DNA from 3 places in the Azospira sp. I09 genome. Region 2 is predicted to be linked to each of the others. Evidence: riboswitches for the same ligand, from Rfam matches in the RefSeq annotation. Region 2 holds a riboswitch; each other region holds the start of a gene.
What was found. Region 2 has a riboswitch for cobalamin ahead of bluB (5,6-dimethylbenzimidazole synthase). Riboswitches for the same ligand answer to the same signal wherever they lie in the genome.

Region 1 (4,313 bases), 390 kb from region 2:
TGAGGCCCAGGGCCGGCCCCACCTTGATGACGAAGCGGATGCGGTCCAGGCGCCGCGACAGTTCCAGTTCCTCGGCCTGCAGCAGCCGTTCCACTTCGATCTCCAGGCGGCGCGGATAGCCCTTCAGGCGGTGCCGCAGCTGGCCCAGGCGCAGCTTGAAGCTTTCCACCTCCGGCAGATGGCCGCGGCGCCGCTGCCAGGCGTCGAACAGGGTGATGCCCAGTTGCAGGGGCACGTAGGCCACCAGCAGGGCGCAGCCGCCGATCACCGGCAGGTAGAGGGCGGTGGAGACTTGGTAGAGCAGTTGCTCGATGAGGGTGACGATTTCCATGATGGCTCCCAGGGTCAGAACGAGGCGCTCAGCTCGATGAAGGCATTGCGGCCGGGCATCTGGTAGTACTCGTAGTAGGTCTTGTCGAAGAGGTTGTTGATGCCGGCGCTGACCTTGAAATTCCTGTCGAACTGGTAGCTCAGCTTAAGGTTGGCCAGCCAGTACTTGCTGACGCCGCCGTAGACGTTCTTGATGACGTCGCTGTTGTCTTCCTTGCTGAACTGCTCGCCGGTGTAGGCGGCGGAGAGGTAGGCGCGCCATTGCTGCCACTGGGCGTCCAGGGCGAAGTAGGCGGTGTTTTTCGGCACATAGCGCAGGCGCTTGCCCTGCAGGCCGGTGCCGCTCTCGTCCCGGGTGATCTGGCTGTCGGTCCAGGTGTAGCTGGCGGAGGCCCGCAGCCAGGAGGCGAGGGGCATTTCCGCCGCCAGCTCCACGCCTTCCACCTCGGCCTGGCCGGCGTTGGTGGCCGTGGCGAAGAAGTCCACATTGGCCAGGCTGCCGCTGTAGGGGCTGAGCTTGCGGTAGATCATGTCCTGCAGCCGGGTGCGGTAATAGGTGGCCTTGGCCGAGCCCTGGCCGGCCAGGGCCGTCTCGATGCCCAGGTCCCAGGAGGTGGAGGTTTCCGGCTTCAGGTTGGGGTCGGCCACCAGCAGGCGGCGGCTGCTGATGCTGGGAGTGGCGTACATCTCGTAGTTGGAGGGGGCACGGAAGGCCTTGCCCAGGGAGCTGCGCACGCTGGTGCCCGGCGTCAGGCGGTAGACCGCCGCCACCTTGGGGGAGAAGGCGGATTCGGAGCGCTCCGGGATGTCCAGATTGCTTCGGGGCGTTCCGACGTATTTCTGCATGTTGCCCCGGCTGCTCCAGCGGTCGTGGCGGCCGCCCAGGTAGAGGGTGAGGTCGTCGCCGACGAAGATCTGGTCCTGCAGGAACAGGGAATTGGTGGTGCTTTCCCCGTCGGACTGTTCGTTGAGGGCGCCGGTGGTGCTGTCGGGATCGCGCCAGCTGGTGAGCTGGTATACCTTGCGCCGCAGGTGGCTGCGGCTGGAGGAGAGACCGACGATCAGGTACTGGTTGCTGCCCGCGGCAAAACCCAGCTGGGCCGAGGCGTCCAGGGTGGTGTTGGGAGTGCTGGTGCGGGTGCCCGGGCCGCCGTCGAAGGTGGCGCCGGTGCCGGAGCCGACGTAGAAGGCCTCCCGGTCGAAGTAGCCCACATTGGCCTTGAGGTCGTAGCCATTGCCCAGCTTGCCGTCGAAGCCGGCGAAGTAGCGGGTCTCCTGGCGGTAGTTGGGATTGCTGGAATTCCAGAAGCTCGATTCCTTGATGCTGCCCAGCTTGTCGCCGTTGATGGAGACATTGCTGGCGGGCAGGGCGAGGGGAGCGCCGTTCTTGCTCAGGTAGTTGTTGAAGCGCTCGAAGCCGATGCTGCTTTCGCTGCGGTTGAAGCCGGCGAAGAAGCGGGACTGGGCATCCAGGCTGTAATAGACCTTGGCATGCAGGTTGTTGGCGTGGGAGGAGATGGCGCCCTGGTCCCCCACCACATAGGCCTTCTTGCCATCCACCGTGGTGGTGGCCCGGCCACCCTGGACCGCGTTGGCGCCGGTGCCGGTGGTGCCCACCGGCAGCACCACCAGGTCGCTGCCGGCGAAACCGGCCATGTCCTCGTAGCCGAAGCCCAGGGTGGCGGCCAGGCCGTTGTCCCACTTGTTGCGGTAGCTGGCTTCCACCGCACTGCGCTCGCCGTCGCCGAAGCCCCGGCTGACCTTGACCCGGGTTTCCTGCTTGGTGGGCACCTTGGTGATGACATTGACCACGCCGCCCATGGCGTCGCTGCCGTAGAGAGCCGAGGCGGAGCCGGGCACCACCTCGATCTGCTCCACCTCGCCCATGGGAATGCCCATCAGGCTGGCCAGGCCGCCGGCGTTGCCGTCGGAGAGACTCATGCCGTCCACCATCATCTTCACCCGGCCGTCGGAGAGGCCGCGGAAGGAGACGATGGGGGCGGTGTTGATGCGGGTGCTGGTGCCCAGGCCGTTGCGCATGTAGAAGCTGGGCACCTTGGCGGTGAGGGCGTCGCCGATGCGCACGGCGCCCGAGGCGTCCAGCTTGTCGGCCGTCACGACGGTGACGGCAGCCGGGGCCTCCAGGGTGGTCTGCTCGATACGCGAGGCGGTCACCACCACGCTGCCCAGTTCCGTCTCGCCCTGCTCTCCGGCGGCCAGGGCGGCCTGGGAAAAGAGGGCGGCGATGGCGGCGGCCAGGAGACGCCGCGGTTGTTGGTTGTTGATGCTCCCCATGTTGCTGTATGACTCCAGTCGATGGCTACCGACCGGGCTTCGGGAAACGGGGGCACAAAGGATGAGGCGCGACCGCCGGCCCGAGGGCAGGCGGCAGAAACTCGGCTCAGAGGGAAAGGCCGGCGCTTCGATTCATGCTCCGCTCCGTCCGCAACCCCGCGGTCGGTGGCAGGTTCGTGCCGGCACCGTCCTTCATGGACGGCGGGCACGCAAAAATCAAAGGCCGGTCTCCGGGCTCGCCAGTCTTGATGTTCCGCCTTCCCAAGCCAGTCGCCGGCCCCGGTGAGGGGGCGACGGGCTGGCTCAGTGGCTGGCGCTCCGGGGAGGAGGGCCGTGGAACATCCGCACTGGCTTACCGTTGCGGGGGCAGCCGAAGCTTGGGGCCGTGATGGCCGTTACTTCGTTCCCGTTTCACCCGGCGGCTGCTGCCGCCGGACACCTTTGACTGCTAATGGCTCCCTGGGGAGCCGGGATCGCAACTGCAGGCGATCAGGAGCGCGATCATACCCCCAATCCCATCTATGACAAAAGTCTGTGTCCTGGGCTGCCCCATCCCCGCCAGGGGCCGGGGCAGCGTCCAGGGCACGACGCCGCTGGTTGCCGCCCGGCTCAGTCCCAGGCCAGAGCGCCGCCGGTCTGGTACTCGGTGACGCGGGTTTCGAAGAAGTTCTTTTCCTTGCGCATATTGGCCTGTTCGTCGAGCCAGGGCAGCACGTTCTCGGCGCCGGGGAAGGGCTCGGCCAGGCCCAGCTGGCGGGCGCGGCGGTTGGCGATGAAGCGGAACTGGTCCCGGTGCAGGTCGGCGTTGTAGCCCAGGATGGGCTCCCGCAGGATGTAGCCGGCGTAGGCCGACTCGGCGGCTTCCGCCTCTTCCCACAGGGCCTTGACCTGGACCGGGTCCAGGGTCAGGTTCTCTTCCTGCAGCAGCTGGCGCACCACCCGGATGCCGAAGGCGCAGTGCAGCACCTCGTCGCGCATGATGTACTGCAGCTGCTCGGCGGTGCCCTTCATCAGGCCCCGGCGCTGCAGGGCGAAGATGGGGGTGAAGCCGTTGTAGAACCAGCAGCCTTCGAAGATGCCGGCGAAGAAGAGGTAGGAGAGGGCGAATTCGTGCAGGTTGTCCCGGTCCGTCAGGTCGAAGTCGGAACGCATCACCCGCTCCAGGCGGCGGTTGGCCAGGGCGATCTTGCCGTGGATTTCCGGCACCACCCGGTAGCGGTTGTAGATTTCCTTCTGGTCCAGGCCCAGGCTTTCGATGCAGTGCTGGTAGGTCCAGGTGTGCAGGGCCTCTTCATAGACCTGGCGGGCCTGGTAGATCTGCAGCTCCGGCGCGCTCATCTTCTCCATCACCGCCAGGCCGATGTTGCGCATGGCCAGGATGTCGGAGGTGGTGAGGTAGGACAGCACGTTCTCGAAGACGTGGCGCTCGGCCGGCGTCAGCTTGTGGTTGTAGTCGTGCACGTCCTGGGCCATGGAGATTTCCAGGGGCGTCCAGTGGTTGCGGTTGGCGTTGAGGAAGAACTCCCAGGCCCAGGGGTACTTGAAGGGCGCCAGCTGGTTGATGTCGGCCTTGCCGTTCACCACCCGCTTGTCTTCCGGGTTGATGGGGGCCAGAGAGATGCCGCCGGCAGGCAGGCGGGGCGCGGCTGCCGGGGTAGTGCCGGCCAGGGGCGCCGCCGTTCCTGCCT
Region 2 (4,313 bases):
CCGACCCGGGCCGAAGTGTCCGACGTGGCCAATGCGGTGCTGGACGGCACCGACGCGGTGATGCTTTCCGCCGAGACCGCCAGCGGCCGCTATCCGGTGGAAACCGTGGAATCCATGGCCCGGGTCTGCATCGAGGCCGAGCGCTCCGCCGAAGTGACCCTGGACCGGGAATTCCTCGACCGGGTGTTCACCCGCATCGACCAGTCCGTGGCCATGGCCGCCATCTGGACCGCCCACCACCTCAAGGTGAAGGCCATCGCCGCCCTCTCGCAATCCGGTTCCACCGCCCTGTGGATGAGCCGCCTCAACTGCGGCGTGCCGGTCTATGCCCTGACGCCGGATGCGGAGGCCCAGACCAAGATGTCCCTCTACCGGGAAGTGACGCCCCTGCTTATGAGCCAGCAGCATTCGGATCGGGACGTGCTGCTCTACGAAGCCGAGCAGTTGCTGATGCAGAACGGCGCCGTGGCCAAGGGCGACCTCATCGTGCTGACCATCGGCGAGCCCATCGGCACCCCGGGGGGTACCAACACCCTGAAGATCGTCCGCGTCGGCGAGCACCAGATGCCGCCCCTGCGGACCTGATAGCGCCCTCGCGGGCCTCGGGCCTCGGGCCTGATTCCGCCGCCTCTGTTAAAATTCCCTTCGCCCCGGTCCGCCGGGGCGAATCGTCTCCGGGTGCCCGCAAGGGAGAATCGGGAACGCGGTGCGGCAGGCCTTGGGGCCGCCCATTCCGCGACGTGCCCAACGCTGTGAGGGGGACTGGGCCGGCAGATGCCACTGATCCGCGGATCGGGAAGGCGCCGGCGCAGAGTGATCCCGAGTCAGAAGACCGGCCAGGAGACCCTTTCCGGCACGCACGGCCAGGCGCGCCGCCACCGATCTTCAGAAGGGGACTCCATGAAGACCGACCAGTACGATTGCAGCGTTAACAAAGTCATCTCCCTCGCCGGCTACCAGAACGAACACGAGTTCTCCGACGCCGCCCGGGACGCCATCTACCACGCCATCTTCTCCCGCCGCGACGTGCGCGGCCAGTTCCTGCCCGACCCGGTGCCCCAGGAGGTGCTGGCCCGGGTCCTCACCGCCGCCCACTTCGCCCCTTCCGTCGGCTACATGCAGCCCTGGAGTTTCCTCCTGGTGCGGGAGGCGGAGACCAAGGCCCGCATCCACGCCGCCTTCCAGCAGGCCAACCAGGAGGCGGCGGAGAAATTCGAAGGCGAGCGCCAGGCCATCTACAAGGAACTGAAGCTGGAGGGCATCCGGGAAGCGCCCCTCAACCTGCTCATCACCTGCGACCGGGACCGGGCCGGCCCGGTGGTCATCGGCCGTACCCACATCAAGGCCATGGACCTCTATTCCAGCGTCTGCGCCGTGCAGAACCTGTGGCTGGCGGCCCGCAGCGAAGGCCTGGGAGTGGGCTGGGTCTCCATCTTCCACCAGCAGGCCCTGCGCGACATCCTGGGCCTGCCGCCGCGCATCATCCCGGTGGCCTACCTGTGTCTGGGCTACGTCAGCCACTTCAAGGAAAAGCCGGAGCTGGAAAGCGCCGGCTGGCGCCAGCGCCTGCCCCTGGCCGACCTGGTGTACGACGGCCAGTGGGAAAAGCCGGTGGAGGAGGAGCTGCGCCAGGTCCTCAGCGAGCACCAGGCCAGGGCCCAGGAAAAACGCCGCTTCTAGGCATGCCTGCCTGAAGAGGGCCGTGGTTGGGACGTCTCCGGCGCCCTGGTTGCGGCCTTTGTCTTTCTTTTGCTGCCCGGCGGTCGCAGTACTCGCCCGGGGGGCAAAGCCACGATAAAATCACGGTCTTTCCCGAGCGCCACGACAGCGGGCGCCGATCACGCCAGAACAAACCGCATTGCCCATTGGAGGAACACCATGCCCATCGTATCCATGCGCCAGCTCCTGGACCACGCCGCCGAGAACGGCTACGGTCTGCCCGCCTTCAACGTGAACAACATGGAACAGGTCTGGGCCATCATGGAGGCCGCCAATGAGCTGAACGCCCCGGTGATCATGCAGGCCTCCGCCGGTGCCCGCAAATACGCCGGCGAAGCCTTCCTGCGCCACCAGATCCTCGCCGCCCTGGAAGCCTATCCCCACATCCCCGTGGTGATGCACCAGGACCACGGCCAGTCCCCCGCCGTCTGTATGGCCGCCATCAAGTCCGGCTTCTCCTCCGTGATGATGGACGGCTCCCTGCAGGAAGACGGCAAGAGCGTCGCCTCCTACGACTACAACGTGGCCGTAACCCAGGAAGTGGTGAAGTTCTCCCACGCCATCGGCGTCTCCGTCGAGGCCGAACTGGGCGTGCTCGGTTCCCTGGAAACCATGAAGGCCGACAAGGAAGACGGCCACGGCGCCGAAGGCCACATGACCCGGGAAGACCTGCTCACCGATCCGGACCAGGCCGCCGACTTCGTCGCCCGCACCAACTGCGACGCCCTGGCCATCGCCATCGGCACCAGCCACGGCGCCTACAAGTTCACCAAGAAGCCCACCGGCGACATCCTGGCCATCGACCGCATCAAGGAAATCCACGCCCGCATCCCCAACACCCACCTGGTGATGCACGGCTCCTCCTCCGTGCCCCAGGAACTGCTGGCCGAGATCCGGGAATTCGGCGGCGACATGAAGGAAACCTACGGCGTGCCCGTGGAAGAGATCGTGAACGGCATCAAGCACGGCGTGCGCAAGGTGAACATCGACACCGACATCCGCCTGGCCATGACCGGCGCCGTGCGTCGCTACCTGTTCGAGAACCCCTCCAAGTTCGATCCCCGCGACTTCCTCAAGCCCGCCCGGGAAGCCGCCAAGAAAATCTGCGTCGCCCGCTACCAGGCCTTCGGCTGCGAAGGCCGGGCCGGCCAGATCAAGCCCATCTCCCTGGAGAAGATGGCCGAGCGCTACAAGAAGGGCGAGCTGAACCAGATCGTCAAGTAAGCAGGTTCGCCTTCCCAACCGCTGCCAGGCGCCGGATACTTCTCCGGCGCCCTTTTCTTTTTATCCGCCATGACCCTGCCCCTCGCCGAACACCCGCTGCGCCAGCGCCTCAATGACGAGGTCCATGCCCGCCCGCCCATGGCCCTGGAAGGGCCGGAGTGGATCAGCTACCTGGCGGTGCTGCACGAAGGCACCGAGGCAGCGGCCGAAGAAGCCCATCTGCAGCGCCTCTGCGCCGCCCTGGGGGCCAATCTCTGCCCCGTCATCCAGGGCGACCACTGGGTCATGGACGCGGGCCGCCTGCGCCTCAAGTGGGAGCGGCACAACGAATTTTCCGGCTACACCTTCTTCCTCGCCCGGGAACCCGGCGACGCCCCCGACACCACCGCCATTTCCGCCCTGCCGGCGGACTGGCTGGCGGGCCTGCCCGGCTCGGTGATGGTGGCCACCCATGTGGAATTCCGCTCCGCCGCCGACCTGGACCCGGAAGAACTGCTGGCCGACCTGCACCGCTCCGGCGACTCCTGGGTCGCCACCACGGTGGCTGACGGTGCCGCCTGGGTCGCCTCCGATTTCCAGCTGCACGACGGCTGGAGCCGTTTCCTGGTGCTGGACGAGCGCCTGCGCCACCGCCAGGCCGGGCGCACGGTGCAGCGCCTGCTGGAGATCGAGACCTACCGCATGATGGCCCTGCTGGCCTTCCCGGTGGCCAAGGAGGTGAGCCGCCTGCTGGCCCGGGCCGAGGGCGAGGTGGCCGACCTCATGGACCGCATGGGCGAGGCCCGCGGCCCCGAGGACGAGCGCCTGCTGCTGGCCCGCCTGACCCGGCTGGCGGCGGAGATCGAACGCTCGGTGACCCGCACCGCTTTCCGCTTCGGCGCCGCCGAGGCCTACTATGCCCTGGTGCAGCAGCGGGTGCGGGAACTGCGGGAACACCGCCTCAACGGCTTTCCTCCCATTTCCGAATTCATGGACCGGCGCCTGGCCCCGGCCATCAACACCTGCCTTTCCGTGGCCCGGCGCCAGACCGACCTGTCCACCCGCATCGCGCGCAAGAGCGCCCTGCTGCGCACCCGGGTCGATATCGAACTGGAGCGCCAGAACCAGCAGCTGCTGGGGCAGATGAACCGCCGCGCCAAGCTGCAGCTGCGCCTGCAGGAAACGGTGGAAGGCCTGTCCGTGGTGGCCATCACCTACTACGCCTCCCAGCTGGTCAGTTATCTGGCCAAGGGCCTGTCCAAGACCGTGCTGCCCCACCTGTCGCCGGAAATCGCCTCCGCCGTCTCCATCCCCCTCATCGCCGCCGTCGTCGCCGTCAGCATCCGCCGCATGCGCCGCGCCCTGGCCGCCGAGGAGCTGGAGCAGGGCGA
Region 3 (4,313 bases), 400 kb from region 2:
GGGCGGCATTTTCGTTTTTGCTGACGGCGTTCATCTCAGCCTCCAATCATGTCGGTGTTGGCGGCGCCGGGGGGCACCATGGGGTAGACCTTCTCGTTCATGTCGATGAAGGCGTGGATGAGGCAGGGGCCGGGCCGTTGCAGGGCCTGGCGCAGGGCGGCCCGGGGATCGGCGGCGGTGTCCAGGTCCAGGGTATCGATGCCGAAGCCTTCGGCGATCTTGAGAAAGTCGGGCTGGCCGGCGAATTTGGAGGCGAAGTAGCGCTTGCCGTAGAACAGCTCCTGCTGCTGGTACACCAGGCCCAGGGCGTCGTTGTTCATGAGCACGATCTTCAGGTTGGCGCCGGCTTCGGCAATGGTGGCCAGTTCCTGGATGTTCATCAGGATGCTGCCGTCGCCGGTAAAGCAGACCACGGTGCGCTCGGGCTCGGCCAGGGCGGCACCGAGGGCGGCGGGAACGCCGAAGCCCATGGTCCCCAGGCCGCCGGAGGTTAGCCACTGGCGCGGCCGACGCAGGGGGTAGGCCTGGGCCACCCACATCTGGTGCTGGCCCACGTCGGTGGCAATGGCGGCGGAATCGTCCAGGCAGTCGGCCACGGCCTGGATCAGGCCGTAGTGGCTGCGGGGGTCTTCCAGGTTGGGCCGCTGCAGGCGAAAGCGGGAGCGCAGGTCGCCCATGTGGGTGAGCCAGCGCTTGCGCAGGTGGGCCTCCACCAGGGGCGAAAGTTTTTCCAGCACCTCGCCCACGTCGCCAGCGATGCCCACGTGGGCGTTCTTGATCTTGTCCAGTTCGGAGGGGTCGATGTCGATGTGGATGATCTGGGCCTTGGGGCAGAAGGCGGCCACCTTGCCCGTGGCCCGGTCGTCGAAGCGGGCGCCGACGGCGATGAGCAGGTCGCACTCTTCCAGCAGCAGGTTGGTGTAACGGGCGCCGTGCATGCCCAGCATGTGGATGGAGAGGGGATGGTCCACCGGCATGGCGCCCAGGGCCATGAGGGTCATGGTGGTAGGCAGCGATGCCTTCTCTGCCAGGGCCACGGCGGCCTCGGCGGCGCCGGAATGGACGACGCCGCCGCCCAGATAAAGGATGGGCCGCTCGGCGGCGTTGATCATGGCGGCGGCCTTCTCGATGGCCGCCATGTCCGGCGCCGGCTGGGCCTGACGCCCGCCGGGGGCAGGCCACTGGCTGACCTCGATGGCCTGGGCCTGGACGTCCTTGGGAATATCCACCAGCACCGGGCCGGGGCGGCCGGAGGCGGCCAGGGTGAAGGCCCGGGGAATCACCTCCAGCAACTCCTCGGCGGAGTTCACCAGGAAGTTGTGCTTGGTGATGGGAATGGTGAGGCCGTAGGTGTCCACCTCCTGGAAGGCGTCGGTGCCGATCATGCTGCGGGGCACCTGGCCGGTGATGGCCACCAGGGGAATGGAATCCAGCTTGGCGTCGGCGATGGCGGTCAGCAGGTTGGTGGCGCCGGGGCCGGAGGAAGCGAGGCAGACGGCGGGCTGGCCGCTGGCCCGGGCCATGCCCTGGGCGATGAAGCCGGCGCCCTGCTCATGGCGGGCCAGCACGTGGCGGATTTTTTCCGAGGCCGAGAGGGCGTCGTAGAAGGGCAGGATGGCGCCGCCGGGAATGCCGGAGACGGTGGTGACGCCCTGGCGTTCCAGCAGGCGGACGACGATCTGGGCGCCGGTAAGGGTTTCCGACGCCGGGGCGGCATCCGTCTGGCGGGCGGCTTGGGGGGCTGGGGCATTCATGGCAGGGCTTCTCCTTGCGTGATCCGGTTTGGCTTGCCGGTCGGAGGGCCCAAAAACAAAACCCCCGCCGGGCTGTCGCGCCGGCGGGGGTTTTGTGGAATTCGGTTGGTTTCTTTACCGGACTTCGCTCATCCCAGCGGCGCACGCGCGTACTACTACGACTACGCGTACTACAGCGCCTACTACGCCAATGACGGACGCGCCCGCGCCGGCCCGGGAGGGCAGCGTGTTGCAGCGGTCGAAGTCGGCGAAGTTGTGCATGGGGCTGATAAAGGATTCGCGGTTGAAGGCGGAAAAAAATCTGCCGGTAAAAAATTTTTTTGCCACTGCTCCGGCAAAAACGATCCGACGATTATGCAGAAATTCCGGTGGGGCATGCAACAGGAAATTCACAGTTTCTGTGGATAAGTCTGTGGGCCGTTCCGGGACAGTCGGCGAAAAGCCACAGTATTACTGGGGATTAAACACTCTGCCCGTTTTCTGGGCAAAATGCTCCCGGCTGTGGAAAAGACCCTGTCGCCAAATACACTATATGTAGTTGTCTATTACTCTCGTACTACTACCTGTAGTGTCCAACCCCTTGCCCTCCGCTTGAGGGCTGGGGTAAAGTCTCCTCCGCGACGGTTCCCCGATTTTGGGACAAATGGGAATCCGGTGCGGCGATCAAGGAAGTCGGGATCAGACGGATTCCCCGCGAATCCGCAGCGAACTTTCCGCCCATGCCGGAGCTGCCCCCGCAACTGTAAACGGCGAGTTCGATGTCCACGCGTGCCACTGGGAGGCAGTTCCACCGGGAAGGCGGGCATCGGGCCAGGACCCGTGAGCCAGGAAACCTGCCGTCGCCAATTTTTCAGTCTGACCAGGGGCGGGGTGCCCCCCGGTGGATCGGGATTGTCCGCTGTCGGCCGCCATGGGCGTCCCCGCCGGCGCCTCGGCAATCCCGCCGCCCTGGGCCCCCGTTCCGTTGATAACGGGAGTTCCACGATGCAAACCGGCCTCTTCGCCACCCACCAAGCGTCATCCCACCTGCCCTCCGACAATCTGGACGACAGTCTGCCCAACGCCGCCGATCTGGCCGGCCGGGCCCAGTCCTTCGAGGTCATCCGCCGCAACGGTTCGGTGGTGCCCTTCAATGCGGAGAAAATCTCCGTCGCCATGAACAAGGCCTTCCTGGCCGTGCACGGCAGCCAGGGCGCCGCTTCGGCCCGCCTGCGGGATCTGGTCTCCCGCCTCACCGCCATCGTGGTCCAGGCCCTCACCCGGCGCCTGCCCGGCGGCGGCACGGTGCATATCGAAGACATCCAGGACCAGGTGGAGCTGGCCCTGATGCGCTCCGGCGAGCACGACGTGGCCCGGGCCTACGTGCTGTACCGGGAAAAGCGGGCCGCCGAACGGGCCGCCCAGGCGGCGGCCGCCCCCGCTGCCGCAGGCCCCCTGCTGCACGTGGTGGACGGCGACCGCCGCTTCCCCCTGGACCGGGCCGCCCTGCTGCAGCAATGCCGGGAAGCCTGCCAGGGCCTGGCCGATGTGGCTGCCGAAACGGTGCTGGAGCAGGCCCTGCACAACCTCTACGACGGCGTGCCCCTGGCCGCCGTGCGCCAGTCCCTGGTGCTGGCCGCCCGCACCCTGATCGAGCGGGAACCGGGCTACAGCAAGGTGGCCGCCCGCCTGCTGCTGAGCAGCGTGCGCGTCGAAGTGCTGGGCGAGGAAGCCAGCCAGGAGGCCATGGCCGCCCGCTACGCCGAAGCCTTCCCCGGCCTCATCCGCACCGGCGTGGACGCCGAGCTGCTGGATGCCCGCCTCAAGGACTATGACCTGGAACGCCTGGCCGCCGCCCTCAAGGCCGAGCGGGACCTGCAGTTCGACTACCTGGGCCTGCAGACCCTCTACGACCGCTACTTCCTGCACGTGGACGAGCGCCGCATCGAGCTGCCCCAGACCTTCTTCATGCGCGTGGCCATGGGCCTGGCCCTCAACGAGATCGACCGGGAAGCCCGGGCCATCGAGTTCTACAACCTGCTCTCCTCCTTCGACTTCATGAGCAGCACGCCGACCCTGTTCAACAGCGGCACCCGGCATTCCCAGCTCTCCTCCTGCTACCTCACCACCGTCTCCGACGACCTGGAAGGCATTTACCAGTCCATCAAGGAAAACGCCCTGCTGCAGAAGTACGCCGGCGGCCTGGGCAACGACTGGACCCCGGTGCGCTCCCTGGGGGCCCGCATCAAGGGCACCAACGGCAAGAGCCAGGGCGTCATCCCCTTCCTCAAGGTGGTGAATGACACGGCCGTGGCCGTAAACCAGGGCGGCAAGCGCAAGGGCGCCGTCTGCGCCTATCTGGAATCCTGGCATCTGGACATCGAGGAATTCCTCGAGCTGCGCAAGAACACCGGCGACGAGCGCCGCCGCACCCACGACATGAACACCGCCAACTGGATTCCCGACCTGTTCATGCAGCGGGTCATCAACGGCGGCGAGTGGACCCTCTTCTCCCCCAGCGACGTGCCCGACCTGCACGACAAGTTCGGCAAGGAATTCGAAGTCGCCTACAACGCCTAC

Region 1: it holds a riboswitch for cobalamin, as region 2 does, so the genes downstream of both, AZSP09_RS06675 (TonB-dependent receptor plug domain-containing protein) here and bluB (5,6-dimethylbenzimidazole synthase) in region 2, are expected to answer to the same signal.
Region 3: it holds a riboswitch for cobalamin, as region 2 does, so the genes downstream of both, AZSP09_RS06665 (ribonucleoside-diphosphate reductase subunit alpha) here and bluB (5,6-dimethylbenzimidazole synthase) in region 2, are expected to answer to the same signal.

What each region holds. Positions count from the first base shown of each region.
Region 1 is NZ_AP021844.1:1,435,685-1,439,997, reverse strand. It holds gene AZSP09_RS06680 (MotA/TolQ/ExbB proton channel family protein) at 1-331, opposite strand, end outside; gene AZSP09_RS06675 (TonB-dependent receptor plug domain-containing protein) at 346-2,625, opposite strand; cobalamin riboswitch at 2,830-3,083, opposite strand; gene AZSP09_RS06670 (ribonucleotide-diphosphate reductase subunit beta) at 3,235-4,313, opposite strand, start outside.
Region 2 is NZ_AP021844.1:1,828,254-1,832,566, reverse strand. It holds gene pyk (pyruvate kinase) at 1-585, shown strand, start outside; cobalamin riboswitch at 660-855, shown strand; gene bluB (5,6-dimethylbenzimidazole synthase) at 901-1,680, shown strand; gene fba (class II fructose-bisphosphate aldolase) at 1,879-2,943, shown strand; gene AZSP09_RS08485 (DUF3422 family protein) at 3,013-4,313, shown strand, end outside.
Region 3 is NZ_AP021844.1:1,429,998-1,434,310, forward strand. It holds gene ilvN (acetolactate synthase small subunit) at 1-34, opposite strand, end outside; gene ilvB (acetolactate synthase large subunit) at 36-1,754, opposite strand; gene AZSP09_RS06660 (hypothetical protein) at 1,773-2,162, shown strand; cobalamin riboswitch at 2,359-2,609, shown strand; gene AZSP09_RS06665 (ribonucleoside-diphosphate reductase subunit alpha) at 2,739-4,313, shown strand, end outside.